DNA from 2 places in the Enterococcus sp. DIV0724b genome. Region 2 is predicted to be linked to the other one. Evidence: a T-box and tRNA genes for the amino acid it is inferred to sense, from the RefSeq annotation. Region 2 holds a T-box; the other holds one or more tRNA genes.
What was found. A T-box is a leader RNA that pairs with one kind of tRNA and senses whether it is charged. The one in region 2 lies ahead of tyrS (tyrosine--tRNA ligase), so its partner is inferred to be a tRNA-Tyr.
Positions count from the first base shown of each region.

Region 1: it encodes a tRNA-Tyr, which carries the amino acid that the T-box ahead of tyrS (tyrosine--tRNA ligase) is inferred to sense. The anticodon was not compared.

Region 1 covers NZ_CP172890.1:2,069,309-2,079,431, forward strand. The annotation lists gene IGJ02_RS09515 (sigma 54-interacting transcriptional regulator) at 1-1,511, shown strand, start outside; gene IGJ02_RS09520 (MFS transporter) at 1,556-2,761, opposite strand; gene IGJ02_RS09525 (PadR family transcriptional regulator) at 2,887-3,432, shown strand; gene IGJ02_RS09530 (BspA family leucine-rich repeat surface protein) at 3,513-5,732, opposite strand; tRNA gene IGJ02_RS09535 (tRNA-Leu) at 5,803-5,886, opposite strand; tRNA gene IGJ02_RS09540 (tRNA-Cys) at 5,903-5,973, opposite strand; tRNA gene IGJ02_RS09545 (tRNA-Gln) at 6,008-6,079, opposite strand; tRNA gene IGJ02_RS09550 (tRNA-His) at 6,096-6,168, opposite strand; tRNA gene IGJ02_RS09555 (tRNA-His) at 6,201-6,273, opposite strand; tRNA gene IGJ02_RS09560 (tRNA-Trp) at 6,287-6,357, opposite strand; tRNA gene IGJ02_RS09565 (tRNA-Tyr) at 6,367-6,447, opposite strand; tRNA gene IGJ02_RS09570 (tRNA-Phe) at 6,451-6,523, opposite strand; tRNA gene IGJ02_RS09575 (tRNA-Asp) at 6,537-6,610, opposite strand; tRNA gene IGJ02_RS09580 (tRNA-Val) at 6,620-6,692, opposite strand; tRNA gene IGJ02_RS09585 (tRNA-Glu) at 6,705-6,776, opposite strand; tRNA gene IGJ02_RS09590 (tRNA-Ser) at 6,791-6,879, opposite strand; tRNA gene IGJ02_RS09595 (tRNA-Asn) at 6,927-7,000, opposite strand; rRNA gene rrf (5S ribosomal RNA) at 7,008-7,123, opposite strand; rRNA gene IGJ02_RS09605 (23S ribosomal RNA) at 7,222-10,123, opposite strand, start outside.
Region 2 covers NZ_CP172890.1:1,182,906-1,193,028, forward strand. The annotation lists gene lpdA (dihydrolipoyl dehydrogenase) at 1-486, shown strand, start outside; gene IGJ02_RS05530 (YerC/YecD family TrpR-related protein) at 632-946, opposite strand; gene tyrS (tyrosine--tRNA ligase) at 1,475-2,743, opposite strand; T-box leader at 2,796-2,999, opposite strand; gene tyrP (tyrosine-tyramine antiporter) at 3,383-4,789, shown strand; gene tdc (tyrosine decarboxylase) at 4,841-6,697, shown strand; gene nhaC (Na+/H+ antiporter NhaC) at 6,845-8,215, shown strand; gene IGJ02_RS05555 (AI-2E family transporter) at 8,522-9,568, opposite strand; gene IGJ02_RS05560 (hypothetical protein) at 9,870-10,123, shown strand, end outside.

The DNA of each region.
Region 1 (10,123 bases), 890 kb from region 2:
TCGAGCAAAAAATGAATGATATGGAACGTATTGGTCTAGATATTTCCCAAACATCCGAAATCATTGATACAACTATAACCAATTATTATCGGTCATATAATAATGATTCGGCCGTTGATTTAACCAATTTGGAACAGATCGTTGGGTCAGAAATCGTCGCAACTACCAATAAAGTATGCGAAAAAGCCTCCCGTTTACTAACTGTTTATTTATCAGATAATGTCCGCTATGGACTGGCACTACATTTATATAATACAATTCAACGTGTAAAAAGAGGCCAAACTATCCGCAATCCGCGAATTACTGAGATAAAACAAAACCATCCTCGTCTTTTTGAAACAGCTCAACATTGCCTTTCGGTTATTGAATCTGATTTTAGTATCCAACTTCCTGAAGATGAGGCTGGCTTTATCGCACTATTTTTTACATCTGACGAAAACAAAAATAAAAAAAGAGCCAAAGTTGAAGTCATAGTCGTAGCTCATGGTGAGTCAACTGCTACAAGCATGGCAACTGTTGTTAATAAACTCCTTGGTGAACAAATAGTCGTCGGATTTGATATGAATCTTGAAGAGAAACCGCTCGTTACTTTGACAAATATCCAAAATTATCTCGCCACAAAGGAACAGTTAAAAAGCGTCCTTCTACTTGTGGATATGGGCTCTTTAATAAATTTTAGTGATGAATTGGCAAAGAATTTAAATATCGAAATTCGCTGTATTGAACTAGTCAGTACACTCCATGTGTTGGAAGCAAGTCGAAAGGCTGCTCTTGGTTATGAGTTGAATGAGGTATTTGAATCCACAAAGAATATTAGAGGACTATCTAGTTATAAAAAAGATTCTGAAGAACCAAAATTATTAAAATTGTATATTCTCACTTTATGTACGACAGGTGAAGGCTCTGCTCAACTGATTAAAACAATGTTACGAAGTCGCTTAAATTTAAGAGGAGGAGTTTGTGAAATTGTATCCCTACAAATAACCGACGAGAAGCTGCTAGATAAAATGATAAAGAATTTAACTAACTCTGGAAAAATTATCTGTACGATCGGTACTTTTCGATTAGCTCTCCCTTCTCCTCATTTTTCAATCACCGAGGCATTAGATGAAACAAAAACAGAAAAAATTCAGTTACTTATTGATTACGAAATTGCTTTTGAAGGAATGAGAACCAATATTGCAAATATGTTGGACTATAAAGACGGTGAAAATCTGATCACTTCAGTTCGAGAATGGGTGGAAACAGTTGCCGTAGAAATCAATCCTGATATCTCATATGAAATAAAAGTAGGATTGGCTTGCCATATCGTTTGCATGATCGATCGCTTAAAACAAGGAAAAAATGTTAGTAGTTTCCCACAAACAAACGTATTTCAGGAAAAATATGAAACTGAAATTATCAGTGTTCAAAAAAATAGTCAGCTTTTAGAAGCCTATTATTCCATTACAATACCTAAGGACGAAATCTTTTATATCACGGCTTTTTTCATGAATGAATCTTTCCTTTAAAAAAAGCACCTTCGAAAAAATTCGAAGGTACTTTTTTTGTTGATTTAAGCTTGTTCATATTCTTCCTCTGTTGCAAAATACTGATTATGAACAATCACAAAAACCAAACCAATCAAAACCATAAACGCTGCAAAGTAAAATGTTACACTAGAATTCCAAATCTCCGCTAATTTTCCAGCTACAAACGGAGCGATCGCTCCACCGAAAAAACGAATAAAACTATAAGAAGATGATGCCACACTTCTTTCAATATCAGGTATTTCCATCGCAATTGTTGTCAAAAGAGTATTGATCAATCCTTGGAATAATCCTGCCATAATCACACCTACAGCAACTAAATTAGGTGATTGAGCGTTAAAACCAATAAAACTCAAACAAGTTAAGAAAAAGAATAACGCAAGTATAATCGTCCGATACGTATTTATTCTTTTCTCTAAAATAGGTGCAATAAATACAGAAGCAACAGCTAATAATGCACCCCAGCCAAAAAAGACAAAGCCGACTTGCATTTCTGAAAAGCCTTCAAGCAAAAATGGTGCATACGCTAATAATGTAAAAAAGCCAAAATTATACAAAAGTGCAATGACGCCAATTGAACGTAATTTATGATTGCTTAAAGCCTTGATTCCAGCAAAAAGAGATGCTTTTTTCTTTGGTTTAGCAATTGGTGTTAATAAAAAGGCAATTGCTAATGTTGCTACAAACATTAATGTGGCTACTCCAAAAAATGGCATACGCCAAGACATGCTACCTAACACACCACCAAGCAAAGGTCCGATTGCCATACCCAGTCCCATAGAAGCTTCATACATAATGATTGCTTTCTCTGTTTGCCCCGCTAACACGCCCACAATAGCAGATAAAGCTGTTGAGATAAATAAAGCATTCCCTAGCCCCCAACCTGCACGTAGATAGATCAATCCTTCGATTGTTTCAGAAAAACCTGCTAAACATGAAAACCCAATAATAATAATAAGTCCAAAGATCAATGTTTTTTTTGCACCGATTCGACTTGAAATAAACCCTGTAAATAACATCATGACTCCTGTTACCAACATATAACTTGTAAATAATAATGTCGTTTGAGCAGGAGTTGCATTTAATTGGTGTGCGATCGTTTTTAAAATAGGATCCACCAAACCGATTCCCATAAATGCGATCATACAAGTAAATGCTACTGCATATGCCGATCGAAGACCTACCTTATTCAACATTTCCTCTTGTTCCACTAAAATACCTGTTTCTTCCATTTGATTCCCTTCTTTCTATAAAAAGATACTACAAAAAAAGAAACATGTCAATATTTACATGTATATTAATACATATATTTTTTATGGTATAATAAAGAAAATAAGGAAAAGGAGAGTAGCTTCAAATGAATACTCTTAGTTACATTTTACTTTGTATGTTAGTTAGAAAACCTTGTACTGGTTATGAATTAAAACAATATCTGACTCTTTTTTGGGAAGCACATCATAGTCAAATTTACACTTCCTTAGCAAAACTTTTAAAAGAAGGTTACGTATCAGTAGAAAATGATGATACACATTCTCAAAAAAAGATCTATCACTTAACAACTAAGGGAGAAGAAATCGTTAATATTTGGATTCAAGAAGAAACCAAAGAACCCTCTCAAAAAGACGAATTTCTAGCCAAAATGTATGTTGCTTCCATCTTAGACAAAGATACAGTCAAAGGTCTACTTTTTGAAAGAAAACAACACCAATTAAAAATCTTAAAACAAAACCAAGAAAAACAAAAACAAATCGAAATGTTGAATAATCCGGAAGAACAGAAAAAAAACTTTGGACGTTTTCTCGTTATCCAAAGAAGAATACGCATCTGTGAAGAAGAACTGCTTTGGTGTCAGTGGGCTGAAGAACAAGTTGAACAATTATTCACAACGGAATTAGATAGCTGATGCTATTTACGCATTGCTTACAAATAAAAAAGAAGGAAAAGGCACTTAGTGTCTTTCCTCCCTTTTTAACTTATTATTGGCTATAAAAATCTTTTTCGTAAATTTAACAAAATTACTGATAACGTAGAAGTAACTAAACCAAGTATAACAAGAAACCCCTGAAGTTGTTCCCCTGTTTTAGGAAGTATTTGGTCCTTATTTTTTGAAGGAATACGTTGTTGTTTTTTACTATTATCAGTTTTATCTGTAAAGTTGTCGTTACCACTGTTAATTTCTTTCTTGTTCTTATCACTATGTTCTTCAACAAGAACAACTACAGTCGAAGATATTTTATCGTAAGCATATGTTATTTCATATCTGCCTGCTTTTGAAGTATCCACGGTTCCAATCACGGTTAGCTCTTTGAAATTTACTTGAGCTCCATCTTTGTCTGTTGCATTTTTAAAGTTATCTTCTGCTTTCCATGGATCACCGACTTTAATAGACGAATCATGCACCTTGATACTTGCTTGACTCTCTTTTACAGTAACATTAATTTTTTTCAATGATGCCCCATTTATATACGTCACTAAATAAGTTCCAGGAATTTCTGTATTTACCGTATCAACTGTCATGCTAGGATTAAATTCTATACTATTTCCATCTCTATCAGTAGCAGAGAGAAAGTTATCTTCTGCTTTCCATGGATCATTAGTATAAACAACAGAATCTTTAGCGTCGATCTTTTCTAAATTTTCTTTTACTGTCACTGTGATTGTTTTTGACACAGTATTATTTGTATAAGTAACTTTATATATACCTGGAATCGCTGTATCAACAACATCTGTGGTCATATTTGGATCAAAAGAAAGAATAGTCCCCTCTTCGTCAGCCGCTGAAACAAAATTATCTTGCGGATCCCATGAGTCCCCCTCATAGATTGTAGAATCTTTAACTTCTAAGGTTGGTCGTTTTTCTGCCCAATAATAATTTCCTTTCATTGTTAGACCATCATATGTTTCTGCCAATTCTTTTGAAGTATAAACAGCTCCTTCATAATCTCTTTGCCACTTTCCATAATAAGGTAAAGAATTACTTGGAGATGGTAAAACTACTCCATCTTTAAATTGAAAGTTTTCACCAAGGTTAATGTGTTTAAGCTCATTCATCCTTGCAAACATATCATACATATAAACCACTTGATTCATATCAAAATTAGATATATCAAGACTATTCAGTTTACTACCGCTAAACATATTGTTAATATTCGTTATACTAGTTGTATTAAAATTTGATAAATCCAAGCTGCTTATATCAGTTCCAGTAAACATATCACCCATATCTTTGACAAGACTTGTATTAAAATTTGATACATCTAGATTATTTATCTTAGTCCAACTAAACATAGCAGCCATACTTTTCACTTGGCTTGTGTCAAAATTTGATAAATCTAAACTATCTAAATTAAGATTGCTAAACATACCACTCATATCAGTTGCACTACTTGTATCAAAATGAGTCATGTCTAAGTTCTTTGTACCACTGCCAGTAAACATACCGCTCATATCTTCTACAAGACCTGTATTAAAATTCGATACATCTAAATTAACTATATTTTTCGTATCATAGAACATACTTCTCATATAAACTACTTGGCTTGTATTAAAACTTGAAACATCTAAGTTTACTAAACTACTCATATAAGAAAACATAAACGCCATATCTATTACTTGGCTCGTATCAAAATTTGATAAATCTAAAGTTTTTAGACTACTTGCATTAGAAAACATATCCCTCATTAACGTAACAGCACTTGTATCAAACTGACTAATATTCTCGATGTCGATAACTTGATTCAAATTTGAAAACAAATGAGAAGAATTGCTGCTAGCTTTTACAGGTCCATCAAAAACTATTTTTTTAATTTGATTTTTATAGGGTAACCACGGTGAACTGTTCTTAGTATTAATGAATTCACCACTAGCTATATGTAAAGCTCCAGTATTATCAATTTGCCATTTACTAGTTCCAAACATACCCGAAGCTACAATCGACTTTAAACTTTTTTCATAGTTTTCTTGCTTAGTTTCATTGGGAACTTCAAGTCTATTTTCTGAATTATCTGTTATGTACTCATTCTGTTCCATGATTTCTTCCTCATCTACACTATCTACACTGGAACTTTTTGACTTATCTTCTAAAATATTTCCTTCTACAGACTCATCTAATTTATGGTAATTCATCTCTTCTGCACTTGCAAAAATTGGACAAATATAGCCTATTAGTAAAATAGTTAAAAAACAAATACTTATTTTTTTCATAATAACCTCTTCTATTAATTTACTAAAAAAAAAGATATACCAACGTCTGAGAACGTTAATATATCAATTATACCGGCGGCCGGGGTCGAACCGGCACGCCCTCGCGGGCACTGGATTTTGAGTCCAGCGCGTCTGCCAATTCCGCCACGCCGGCATGAAATAAAATTGCAAGGCGGTAACCGGATTTGAACCGGTGATGAAGGTTTTGCAGACCTCTGCCTTACCACTTGGCTATACCGCCATATCATAATTTAAAGATTCTCTAAAAGAGAAAACTGGGGTAGCTGGATTCGAACCAACGCATGACAGGATCAAAACCTGTTGCCTTACCGCTTGGCTATACCCCAATAATTTAAAGCTAAGGGCGACTGATGGGAATCGAACCCACGCGTGGCGGAACCACAATCCGCTGTGTTAACCACTTCACCACAATCGCCATGAAAAGCATATAATAATATTAAAGCTAAGGGCGACTGATGGGAATCGAACCCACGCATGGCGGAACCACAATCCGCTGTGTTAACCACTTCACCACAATCGCCATAAAATATTAACAGGGATAGTAGGAATCGAACCCACAATGACGGTTTTGGAGACCGTAGTTATACCGTTTAACTATATCCCTACTATGTAATGGAGGAAAGTGGATTCGAACCACTGAACCCTAAGGAACGGATTTACAGTCCGTCGCGTTTAGCCACTTCGCTATTCCTCCAAATGGCGCAAGACAGAATCGAACTGCCGACACACGGAGCTTCAATCCGTTGCTCTACCAACTGAGCTACTGCGCCAAAAACTATAAAACGGTCTGGACGGGACTCGAACCCGCGACCTCCTGCGTGACAGGCAGGCATTCTAACCAGCTGAACTACCAAACCGTAATTTAATGGAGGTTGACGGGATCGAACCGCCGACCCCCTGCTTGTAAGGCAGGTGCTCTCCCAGCTGAGCTAAACCTCCAAAAAATATAAATGACCCGTACGGGAATCGAACCCGTGATACCGCCGTGAAAGGGCGGTGTCTTAACCGCTTGACCAACGGGCCAATAAAACTTAATACGGAGAGTAAGGGATTCGAACCCTTGAGACAGCGTTAACCGTCTACATGATTTCCAATCATGCTCCTTCGGCCACTCGGACAACTCTCCAAAGTTAAAAGAAGCAAAACATTACTCATAAGTCCTATATTAAGGAACTCCGGCAGTAGGACTCGAACCTACGACATCATGATTAACAGTCATGCGCTACTACCAACTGAGCTATGCCGGAATAATTAGCGTGGCGACGTCCTACTCTCACAAAGGGAAACCCTTCACTACAATCGGCGCTAAGAAGCTTAACTTCTGTGTTCGGCATGGGAACAGGTGTATCCTTCTCGCTATCGCCACCACACTGGGTGTTGTTGCTATTCAATTGAGTGATTATTCACTCAAAACTGGATTGAAGTAATGTAATCAAACAGTCCGAAAAAACTTTTTTATTTCGTTTCTTTGGTTAAGTCCTCGACCGATTAGTATTGGTCCGCTCCGTACATCACTGCACTTCCACTTCCAACCTATCTACCTGATCATCTCTCAGGGGTCTTACTTTCTTAAAGAAATGGGAAATCTCATCTTGAGGTGGGCTTCACACTTAGATGCTTTCAGCGTTTATCCCTTCCCTACATAGCTACCCAGCAATGCCCTTGGCAGAACAACTGGTACACCAGCGGTAAGTCCATCCCGGTCCTCTCGTACTAAGGACAGCTCCTCTCAAATTTCCAACGCCCGCGACGGATAGGGACCGAACTGTCTCACGACGTTCTGAACCCAGCTCGCGTGCCGCTTTAATGGGCGAACAGCCCAACCCTTGGGACCGACTACAGCCCCAGGATGCGACGAGCCGACATCGAGGTGCCAAACCTCCCCGTCGATGTGGACTCTTGGGGGAGATAAGCCTGTTATCCCCAGGGTAGCTTTTATCCGTTGAGCGATGGCCCTTCCATGCGGAACCACCGGATCACTAAGCCCGACTTTCGTCCCTGCTCGACTTGTAAGTCTCGCAGTCAAGCTCCCTTCTGCCTTTACACTCTGCGAATGATTTCCAACCATTCTGAGGGAACCTTTGGGCGCCTCCGTTACTCTTTAGGAGGCGACCGCCCCAGTCAAACTGCCCACCTGACACTGTCTCCCACCACGATAAGTGGTGCGGGTTAGAGGGTTCATAACACAAGGGTAGTATCCCACCAGCGCCTCCACCGAAACTAGCGTTCCGGGTTCATCGGCTCCTACCTATCCTGTACATGTGGTACAAACACTCAATATCAAGCTACAGTAAAGCTCCATGGGGTCTTTCCGTCCTGTCGCGGGTAACCTGCATCTTCACAGGTACTAAAATTTCACCGAGTCTCTCGTTGAGACAGTGCCCAAATCGTTACGCCTTTCGTGCGGGTCGGAACTTACCCGACAAGGAATTTCGCTACCTTAGGACCGTTATAGTTACGGCCGCCGTTTACTGGGGCTTCAATTCTGAGCTTCGCCGAAGCTAACCCATCCTCTTAACCTTCCAGCACCGGGCAGGCGTCAGCCCCTATACTTCATCTTTCGATTTTGCAGAGACCTGTGTTTTTGATAAACAGTCGCTTGGGCCTATTCACTGCGGCTGACCGAAGTCAGCACCCCTTCTCCCGAAGTTACGGGGTCATTTTGCCGAGTTCCTTAACGAGAGTTCGCTCGCTCACCTTAGGATACTCTCCTCGACTACCTGTGTCGGTTTACGGTACGGGCAGTTGTTTTCTCACTAGAAGCTTTTCTTGACAGTGTGACATCAGGAACTTCGGTACTATTATTTCCCTCCCCATCACAGCTTGTCCGTATAGAGTAAAGCATTTGACTCTACTCAAGACTTACTGCTTGGACATGCACTTCCAGTCGCATGCATTCCTTAGCCTCCTGCGTCCCTCCATTGCTCAAACAAAAACAACTGGTACAGGAATATCAACCTGTTGTCCATCGCCTACGCCTATCGGCCTCGGCTTAGGTCCCGACTAACCCTGGGCGGACGAGCCTTCCCCAGGAAACCTTAGTCATACGGTGGACGGGATTCTCACCCGTCTTTCGCTACTCATACCGGCATTCTCACTTCTAAGCGCTCCAGCCGTCCTCACGATCGACCTTCAACGCCCTTAGAACGCTCTCCTACCATTACACCAGAGGTGTAATCCACAGCTTCGGTAATATGTTTAGCCCCGGTACATTTTCGGCGCAGGGTCACTCGACTAGTGAGCTATTACGCACTCTTTAAATGGTGGCTGCTTCTGAGCCAACATCCTAGTTGTCTGTGCAACCCCACATCCTTTTCCACTTAACATATATTTTGGGACCTTAGCTGGTGGTCTGGGCTGTTTCCCTTTCGACTACGGATCTTATCACTCGCAGTCTGACTCCCGGATATAAATGAATGGCATTCGGAGTTTATCTGAATTCGGTAACCCGAGATGGGCCCCTAGTCCAAACAGTGCTCTACCTCCATCATTCTTAATTCCGAGGCTAGCCCTAAAGCTATTTCGGAGAGAACCAGCTATCTCCAAGTTCGTTTGGAATTTCTCCGCTACCCACAGCTCATCCCCGCACTTTTCAACGTACGTGGGTTCGGTCCTCCAGTGCGTTTTACCACACCTTCAACCTGGCCATGGGTAGATCACATGGTTTCGGGTCTACGACTACATACTCATTCGCCCTATTCAGACTCGCTTTCGCTACGGCTCCGGCTCTTCACCTTAACCTCGCATGCAATCGTAACTCGCCGGTTCATTCTACAAAAGGCACGCCATTACCCATTAACGGGCTTTGACTTGTTGTAGGCACACGGTTTCAGGATCTATTTCACTCCCCTTCCGGGGTGCTTTTCACCTTTCCCTCACGGTACTGGTTCACTATCGGTCATTAGGGAGTATTTAGCCTTGCGGGATGGTCCCCGCGGATTCCGACGGAATTTCTCGTGTTCCGCCGTACTCAGGATCCTCCTAGGTGTTGCCAACATTTCGTCTACGGGGCTATTACCCACTTTGGCGAACCTTTCCAGGTTCTTCGACTATCTTGACAGACTACCACAACGGAGTCCTACAACCCCAACAAGCAAGCTTGTTGGTTTGGGCTCTTCCCGTTTCGCTCGCCGCTACTCAGGGAATCGAATTTTCTTTCTCTTCCTGCAGGTACTTAGATGTTTCAGTTCTCTGCGTCTACCTCTAACCAGCTATGTATTCACTGGAAAGTAACATCCTATAAAAGATGCTGGGTTTCCCCATTCGGAAATCTCTGGATCATAGCTCACTTACAGCTCCCCAAAGCATATCGGTGTTAGTCCCGTCCTTCATCGGCTCCTAATGCCAAGGCATCCACCGTGCGCCCTTAT
Region 2 (10,123 bases):
TCAAACATCTTCGCTATTGGGGATATTGTACCAGGAGCGGCGCTTGCTCATAAAGCAAGCTACGAAGCAAAAATTGCTGCTGAAGCAATTTCTGGTAAAAAAGTAGAAGTAGACTACAAAGCAATGCCTGCTGTAGCCTTTACTGATCCAGAATTAGCAAGTGTTGGTATGACAATTGCTGAAGCCAAAGAAGCGGGATTAGAAGCAACTGCTTACAAATTCCCATTCGCTGGTAACGGCCGTGCTATTTCTTTAGGTAAAACTGAAGGATTCGTACGTTTGGTAACAACAAACGAAGACAATGTCATTATCGGAGCACAAATCGGTGGAGTTGGCGCAAGTGATATGATTTCTGAATTATCATTAGCGGTTGAATCTGGCATGAATGCTGAAGATATTGCATTAACGATCCATCCACACCCATCTTTAGGGGAAATTACTATGGATGCTTCTGAGTTGGCTTTAGGTTTGCCAATTCATATTTAAATAGCATATTTGTCACACAAAGAAAGACCGAGCTGGCCAGGCTCGGTCTTTTGTTTTAGCATTTTATTGAAAAGACGTTTAAAAGTTAGTGTACTTGCACAACTTTTAAACGTCTTTTTATAGTTTTGTAGCCTATCTTATACTTTTAGCGATGAAGTTCTTTGTCATCTTGTTCATCGATTCTATGAACCATCTCAAGTAATCCACCGTTTCCCTCATCTATAATTCGTTTTACTCTAGAAATCGTTGTAGTGCTGCTGCCAGTGGCTTCAGCGATATCACTGTACGTTTTGTTTAATAGTAGTAGCTTTGCAACTTCAAACCGCTGAATCATAGAATCTAATTCTTTAAGTGTCATTAAGTCGTCAAAGTAATTGTAGCAATCCTCCAATGTTTCTAAAGCTAATAGAGAACGGAAAAACTCATCGCCGTGGCCGTCTTGTATCTTGTCGATTTTCATAAGTTCCTCCTAAATTTAAAAGCGGAACAAATCTTTTAATCCTGTAGAAAATTAGGAAATTGTTATTGAAACGTTCTTTGTTTCACTAACAATTTATCTATTTTCCTAAGGATTGATTTGTGTAGCTAGATAATACTAATGATCAACACTTTCTTACGAAAGTCTTGTACTGTTCATCATCAGTTCAATTTTTTCACTGTGATTCTCAGCAAAAGCGAAGCGGACTCGTTTAGACTTGGCAGGAAAATAGGAAAAATTGATTGAGTCTTTTTTTGTCTCATTCATTTTTTATCTTTTTCCCGAAAGGCTAACTCGCATAGCTAGATAATAATTGGTAACAATGTTCTACTTCGCTACACCTTGTACTTTTCAACATCAGTTCATACTATTCACTATGTACTTCGTAGCAAGCATTTTTTATTATAAAACTTTTTTGTAATTTGTCCAGTAAATAGAATAAATATGAAAGGGTGAAGTAAAACTGATTTTCAGTTTTACTTCACCCTTTCAAAATAGACTAACTGTTTTTTATTTAGAAAGTAATTTTACTAAAGTGTATTGTTTTTTACCTTTACGAACAATAATGAATTTTCCATCAAAGCTCTGTTCTGCTGTAACGACAAAGTCTAATTCTTTAATACGGTCACCATTGATTGAAATCGCACCATTTGAAATATCTTCTCTTGCTTGACGTTTAGAAGGTTCAATACCAAGTTCGATCAACCAATCTACAAGATTTTGATCAAGTGTTTCTGTTTCAACGGTAGGCATGTTTTTAAAACCTTCTTCAATTTGTTTTGAGGTTAGGTTTTTTACGTTACCAGAAAATAACGCTTCTGAGATTGCTAATGCATCGTTTAAATCTTTTTCACTATGCACGAATTTTGTCATTTCTGCAGCTAGTACGCGTTGTGCCTCACGTAAATGTGGTTCTGTTTGGACTTTAACTTCCAAGGCATCGATTTCTTCTTTTGTTAAGAAGGTAAAGAATTTCAAGTATTTGATTACGTCACGGTCATCTTGGTTTACCCAGAATTGGTAGAATTCATAAGGGGTTGTTTTTTCTGGATCTAACCAAACCGCACCGCCTGCTGTCTTACCAAATTTTGTTCCATCTGCTTTTAACATCAATGGAATCGTTAAACCAAAGGCCTTTGCATCAGCACCTTCTTTTTTACGAATCAAGTCTAGACCAGCTGTGATATTGCCCCATTGATCCGCACCACCGATTTGCATGCGTACGTTGTTATTTTGGAATAAGTGTAAAAAGTCCATCGATTGTAGAATTTGGTAGGTAAATTCTGTAAATGAAATACCAGTTTCTAAACGACTTGCGACGATATCTTTAGCAAGCATTGTGTTGATATTGAAGAATTTACCGAAATCTCTCAAGAAATCTAATAGAGTAAGATCGTGTGTCCAGTCGTAGTTGTTCACTAAAGTCAATGTGTTATCTGTATCTACTGCAAACAATTTTTCCATTTGTTTTGTTAAAGAATCAACGTTGTGCTGAACAGTTTCCATTGTTTGTAACTGACGTTCTGTCGTACGTCCACTTGGATCTCCGATTGTTCCAGTTGCGCCACCGATCAAAATAAAGGGATGATGTCCAAAGGCTTGGAATCTTTTTAGCATCATAAAAGGAATCAAATGCCCGATATGCATACTATCTCCTGTAGGATCAACGCCGCAATATAGTGAAATGCTATTGGATTCAACGTATTCACGCAACCCTTCGCTATCTGTTTGTTGGTTGATGGCACCACGCCATTCTAATTCATCAATAATGTTTGTCATGTCTCTTCTTCCTCTCCTAAATAAAATAAAAAACGCCCCATAGGCTATTAGCCTATGGGACGAACTTCGCCGTGTTACCACCCAAATTGTATATGAAACATCATATACCTCTTAAATCTGTATCGTAGATAGACGCCTACTTACGGTAGGAAACTAAAAGTGTAATTCACAAAAAAATGTATATGCCAACTCTCACTAAATGCTGACTCTCTGAAATAGGGACATTCTTGCTACTTCGCTTTATTAAAGTTTGATATGTTATTTTGTAGCAATTTTACGACAAATAAGTCAACTTGTCAAATACTTCTTTTTTTATTTTATTATTTTTAAATGAGGGGTTTCTCATATAAAGAGACTTCGCTTTAATCTAGGTTTTTTGAAAGTAGAAAGTAACAAGTATAATTTCTAACAATTGCGAACGACCTTTTTACAATTAGCTCTTCTATGTTATTTTTTTCACACAAATACTTTAGTGCGGTGGAGCATTGACGCGCTGTATAAAGTGTATAAATGTTAAATAACAGGTTATTTTTTTAATTCTGCTCTTTTTGACTTGAGGCTTAAAGCTACCTATACTTTGGGAGTGATTTCACATGTGGGAAACAAAAAATAAATTTAATCAGGAGGTCAAATAGAAACATGAATAAGAAATTATCATTATTTGGATTAATTGGAATTACCATGGCCTTTTTCGGAACGGTTCGTAGTGTTCCAACATTGGCATCAACAGGATGGGCACAAATTTTTTATATGTTGATCGCAGCTTGCTGCTTTGCATTACCAATTGCATTGATTTCAGCTGAGTTATCAACTGGTTGGCCAGAAGAAGGCGGACCGCAAGTATGGGTACGTAATGCTTTTGGAGAAAAATGGGGTTTTGTTACGTCATGGTTATTATGGGTACAAATGTTTTTCGGAATGGTAATGGTTGCTTCAACCGTAGGCGTACTGCTAGGTTATGTGATCGACCGTCCAGATTTAGGACACAATAATTTATTTATTTTTATCATGATATTGATTTCTTATTGGGGCATTACGTTGTTGAATTTGAAATTTGATATGGTAAAAATTGCGGGCGACTGGGGCGCTTTGATTGGCGTTTATATTCCTTTTGTGGCTTTAGTTATTTTAGGAATGATGTATATGGCAAAACATGGAATCAATCAGGATAGCTATTTAGGTCACTTTGAAGCAAGCAAGTTGTTACCTGATTTTAGCGACCTTGGTAGCTTACCAACGTTAACAGGAATTATCTTCATTTTTGCTGGAGTAGAAATTTCATCTGTTCATGCAAATAACATTGATAATCCAAAACGTAATTATCCAATTGCAGTTATTGCATCTGTTTTACTATTAGTTGTGTTTAACTTAGCTGCTGGTTTAAGTGTAGCAGATAGTGTACCAGCTGGAAAAATGGAACTTGCTAACATCACACAACCATTTGTGATCATGACACAAGATTTAGGAATTCCAGCGATTTTCAATAATATTATTTCATTGATGATTTTAGTCGGTGTGTTAGTGCAATTGAGTGCTTGGGTGTTAGGTCCAAGTAAATCAATGATCAAAGTAGCAGAAGAAGGAAACTTACCTCCATTCTTCCAAAAACGTAACGCAAAAGGGATTCCAATTGTTTTTGTTATGATCCAAGCAATTGTGATTTCACTTGTATCATTCTTATATGTTGTTGTACCAGATATCAGTGCAGCATTTTTAATCATCACGATTACAACGACGATTCTTTATTGTGTGGTATATCTATTGATTTCACTTTCAGCAATTAAGTTACGTTACAGTATGCCGACAGTAAAGCGTCCCTTTAGATTAGGAAATAAAGGCAATGGTTTGATGTGGTTTGTCTCAGTTTTAGCAATCGTTAGTGTGGTTGTTACAATTCTAGTCAGCTTGATTCCACCTAGCTCTGTTCCTCAAAGCGGACATGTAGCATATATTATTTTCCAAGTGGCGGCTACTGTGATTATGATCGGAATTGCATTAATCATTTATAAGAGAAAGAAACCAGAATGGAAGAAAACAAATAAATAAGAAATAACATTTTCAGCATGAACAATTATGAAACTATTGGAGGAAAATATCATGAAAAATTTCAATACTGATGATACAAATTTAAAAGCTTTATTTCTAGGAGACAAAGGCGAAAACGTTGATCTATTCAAAGAATTATTAAACAAAATGATCGATGAACATGTTGGCTGGAGACAAAATTATATGCCACAAGATTTACCTGTTATTTCTCCACAAGACAGAAGTTCTAAAAGTTTCCAAGAAACAGCGGATAATATGAGAAGTGTCTTCAATGTATTATCTTCACGTTTACGTACAGAATCACTTCCATGGCACTCAGCTGGCCGTTTCTGGGGACATATGAACGCTGAAACATTAATGCCATCAATTATCGCCTATACAACTGCAATGCTTTGGAACGGCAATAACGTGGCTTATGAATCATCACCAGCAACGTCACAAATGGAAGAAGAAGTTGGACTAGAATTTGCGACATTGATGGGTTACGAAGATGGCTGGGGTCATATTGCAGCAGATGGTTCGATCGCTAACTTAGAAGGTTTATGGTATGCCCGTAATATGAAATCATTGCCATGGGCGATTCAAGCTGTTGCACCAGAAATGGTTGCAGGCAAATCTGATTGGGAATTACTAAATATGCCTACATCTGAAGTTTTGGATATCTTAGATCAATTACAAGATAAATTTGATGAAATCAAAGCTAATTCAGCTCGTAGTGGTAAAAACTTAGACAAATTAGGTAAATGGATCGTACCACAAACAAAACACTATTCGTGGTTAAAAGCGGCAGACATTATCGGTATTGGTTTAGACCAAGTAATTGCTGGTGAAGTAAACAGTGAATACCGCATGGATATCGATAAATTAGAAGCACAAATTCGTGATCTAGCAGCCCAAGGAATTCCTACACTTGGAGTTGTTGGTGTGGTCGGCTCAACAGAAGAAGGTCAAGTAGACCGTATTGATCAAATCATTGCTTTACGAGATAAATTAGCCAAAGAAGGCATCTACTTCTACGTGCATGTTGATGCAGCTTACGGCGGTTATGGACGTTCAATCTTCTTAGATGAAAATGATCAATTCATCGAATGGGATAAGATCGAAGAAGTTTATGCAAAACATAACATCTTCCAAGAAAAAAATGATTGGTTGACAAGAGAAGTTTATGAATCATTCAAAGCAATCGAACAAGCTGAATCTGTAACGATCGATCCACATAAAATGGGCTATATTCCATATTCTGCTGGTGGTGTGGTAATTAAAGATATCCGTATGCGTGATGTGATTTCTTACTTTGCAACATATGTATTTGAAAAAGGGGCAGATATTCCAGCGCTATTAGGTGCTTATATTCTTGAAGGATCTAAAGCTGGTGCAACTGCAGCTGCTGTTTGGACTGCCCACAAAGTCTTACCATTAAACGTAACTGGTTATGGTAAATTGATGGGTGCAAGTATTGAAGGAGCCTATCATTTCTATCACTTTATCGATGGGTTAGAATTTAAAGTTGGCAACAAGATAATTGAAATCCATGCTTTAACAAAACCAGACTTTAATATGGTCGACTATGTCTTTAATGAAAAAGGAAATACTGACCTTGTAAAAATGAATAAATTAAATCATGATTTCTACGACTATGCCTCTTATGCAAAAGGTGGTTTATATAACAATGAATTCATTACATCACATACTGATTTTGCTATCGAAGAGTATGGTCATAGTCCATTTGAATTTGTAAACAGTTTGGGTTTCTCTCGCGCTGAATGGGAACGTGCTGATAAAGTAACGATCTTACGTGCAGCCGGTATGTCACCATACATGAATGACAAAGAAGTCTTTGATGACTATGCAGAAAAAATCAAAGAAGCAATTCAAGAAAAATTAGAAGCAATCTACGCTGAGCAATAGCGTTGAATAACTGTAGGTGCGGTAAGGCGACAATACAGCTTTACCGCAGCTGCAGCTTTTCTATAAAAAAATAAATAAGAGGGAATGGTGAAATAGTGAGGGAGAAGTCTCTTGAGCCAACTCTCTATAAAAATGTGAGGAAGCTATATGAAAAAATATAAGGTAAATTTCAACGAAGCAGTTTTCTTATTAATAACATTATTATTGATGATTGGCATAAGTATTATTGGTTTTAGTATTCCTGCTCATGTCGCTATATTGCTTGCAATCGGCTATTTATTGTTATTTGCGGTGTATAAAAAATTTTCTTGGGATTTCGTCCATAATGCGTTGATTGAAGGTGTTACTTCAGGCATTATTCCAATGCTGATTTTTATTTTGATTGGTGCGTTGATCAGTGTTTGGATCGCAGTAGGAACGATTCCCACAATCATGGTTTTAGGTTTCTCTTTCTTATCAGTGAAATTTTTTATTCCAACTGTTTTTATTGTTTGTGGTATTGTAGGTGGAGCTGTGGGAAGTTCGTTTACGACCATTTCAACAATCGGTATTGCTTTTTTAGGAATGGGTAGTTTGATTGGTGTTGATCCAGCATTAACAACAGGAGCCATTGTTTCAGGGGCCTTTTTAGGAAATTCAATTTCTCCACTTTCAGATACAGTGAATTTAGCTGCGGCTATTTCAGAAGTCGATTTATTTGACCATTTAAAAAATACATATAAAACAGCGATCCCAGCTGCAATCCTTTCGTTTGGTTATTTTTTAGTCGTGGGGTTACGTTATGATGGTGCGCTAGATAGTACAAGTATTCATGATATCGTTCAGACATTAAATAACAATTTTACGATTTCTTTTATGGAACTGATTCCGTTAGCACTCTTATTTGTTTGTGCTTGGAAAAAAATCCCAGCGATCCCAACCTTGTTGTTGAGTATTTGCGCATCCCTTATCTTACTGTTTTTTACAAGTACTCATTTTTCTTTTGGTGAGACGGCAGAACTTATCCAAAATGGGTTTGTTTCTCATACAGGAAACACGCAAGTGGATGAACTGCTATCTAGAGGCGGTATTCAAAGCATGATGTGGTCAGTATCGTTAATTATTTTAGCGTTAGCATTAGGCGGATTACTAGTGAAAATGGAAATTATCGATTGCTTACTACAACGCTTTGAAACGGTGATTGATTCTCGTCAAAAATTGATTTTTATCACCATGATGAGTTCGATTGGTATCAATGTCTTAATTGGAGAACAATATCTTTCAATCATTTTACCTGGGAAGTCATTTATTGCTAAATTCAAAGAAAAAAAGGTTCCATTGACAATGTTGTCTAGAGGATTGAATGATGCAGGCTCTGTTGTGAATCCGTTGATTCCTTGGGGTGTGAGTGGCGTGTTCATTTCAGGAACCTTAGGAATTGCCACAATGGATTATTTACCTTATGCAGTATTTTGCTTTGCGTTGCCATTATTGTCATTTTTCCTTACGATTATTGGAAAAAAGAAAACGAAAGAATAAATAAAAAATACAACGTGTTCCTCAAAAGGAATAACGTTGTATTTTTTTGATTCATTTAATCTCCAAACGTTTTAAGTTCTTCACTATATAAAAGATCATCGATTTCTATGATAGTTAAATGATGAGTGATTCCATAAATCACAATAGCATCCCAAGGGTGTTTCGGGTAGAGCTAGGCATAGCCTGTTTTTTTCATCAAAGTATTGATATCTTGTTGCTTCCGTAATACCAGTTTTTTTCAAAACAGCACTTTTGGTCAAATTTTTATCAAGCAACCAACCATTTAAATAATCTTTCAAGCTTTTTTTATTCTATATTTGGTGGGTCGGAGAGTTTTTCAGTAACCGAATGGATCGGTTTGACTTTTAAAATATCTAAAAAGAAAGTAAAAATCGGAATACCAACAATCAATCCCCAAACACCAAATAGTCGTTCACTGATCAGTAAAATAACAAATGTATAAAAAATTGGTAAATCTGTTTTACTCGACATAAATTTAGGATTTAATACATAAGACTCAAATAAATGAACGACAATGATCACCACTAAGATATAGATTACATCATTGATGCCACCTTCTGAATAAGCAATGAAACTTAATGGAATACAGGAAATGATCACACCTGCGACAGGAATCAAGCTTAAAATAAAAATCATGATGGCTAAACTTGGCAATTGATGAAACCCGATCAATGCCAAACAAACCGTTGTGATCCCCGTATTAACAACCGCAATAAAGAATTGAGCTTCCATCACGACACCAAAGGTATTTACAAACTTATCTGCAAAAAAGTAAATATCCTGAAAAAACCAGTCAAAATCACTTTTTAAAAATAACTTAGAAAACTCCGCCATTTGCTTTTTCTCGATCATAAAAAAGAAACTTAAAATGAATGAGAGAATAAAAGAAAGACCGATCGACCCAATATCTTGAACATACCGCAAAAGGATACTTGCACCATTTTGGATTTGAGACATTAAATTGGATTTTTCTAGATAATTATCAATGACCATCAAAAGCTGATTATGATCATCCGTCGGAGTTTGGTAGAAACGGATGACGGAATTATACATTTGAACAGATTGATGAATCAGAACCGGCACATATTTGGTAACGGCCAGATAGACTAAAAAAACGATCAAAGAATAAGTGGCTAAAACCAGTATGAGAGAGGGCACTTTTAAATACTGCTGCACAAATTTCACAAAATGAAGTGCTAAAAACGTAAAGATAAACGTTAATAAAATCATTGTAATCATGCTTCTCGCTAAAAATAAAATAAAAATAACAACAGCTAAAACAAAAAAACGTCTTAAGCGTTCATTTTGAACAAATTTTTCATAAATCGACACAGACTTCGCTCCTTTAATACGTTACTTATTATCTTGTAAGATAACTATAATGCTTTTTTACATTTTTTGATAGCAGTTTTATCGATAATTTTAAAAAAAATAACTTGAGATAGAGTAGTGATGTTTTTAAAAAGAAGTACGTTTATTTTATATGTTATTTTTAACGAAATTATACAAATTGAAATGCATTTGAAAGTAGAATATTTAGCTTTTCCGGTAAAAAAAAATTTTTTATTTCGTTATTCTATTGAAAGCAAGCGCTCTTTTTGTTAAGTTTAAAATACAAAAAGGAGGTTTGAAAATGAAAAGGTTAAAAAAAGTAACGTTATGTATTTTTTTTGTTTCAATTTTGTTCTTTACTGGATGTAGTAGTAAAGCAAACGAAGGGAATCTGGATAAAAAAATCTATGATTTAGAAACAAGTTTCAAAGAAACATATCAATTGTGGGTAGATATGAAAAATATGGGGGAAATTAAGAATAAAGAGTATCCCAAAGATCTCAGAAAAGTAGCGACTGATTTTAAAATTATTGGAGACAAAGTAAAATTAAGCAG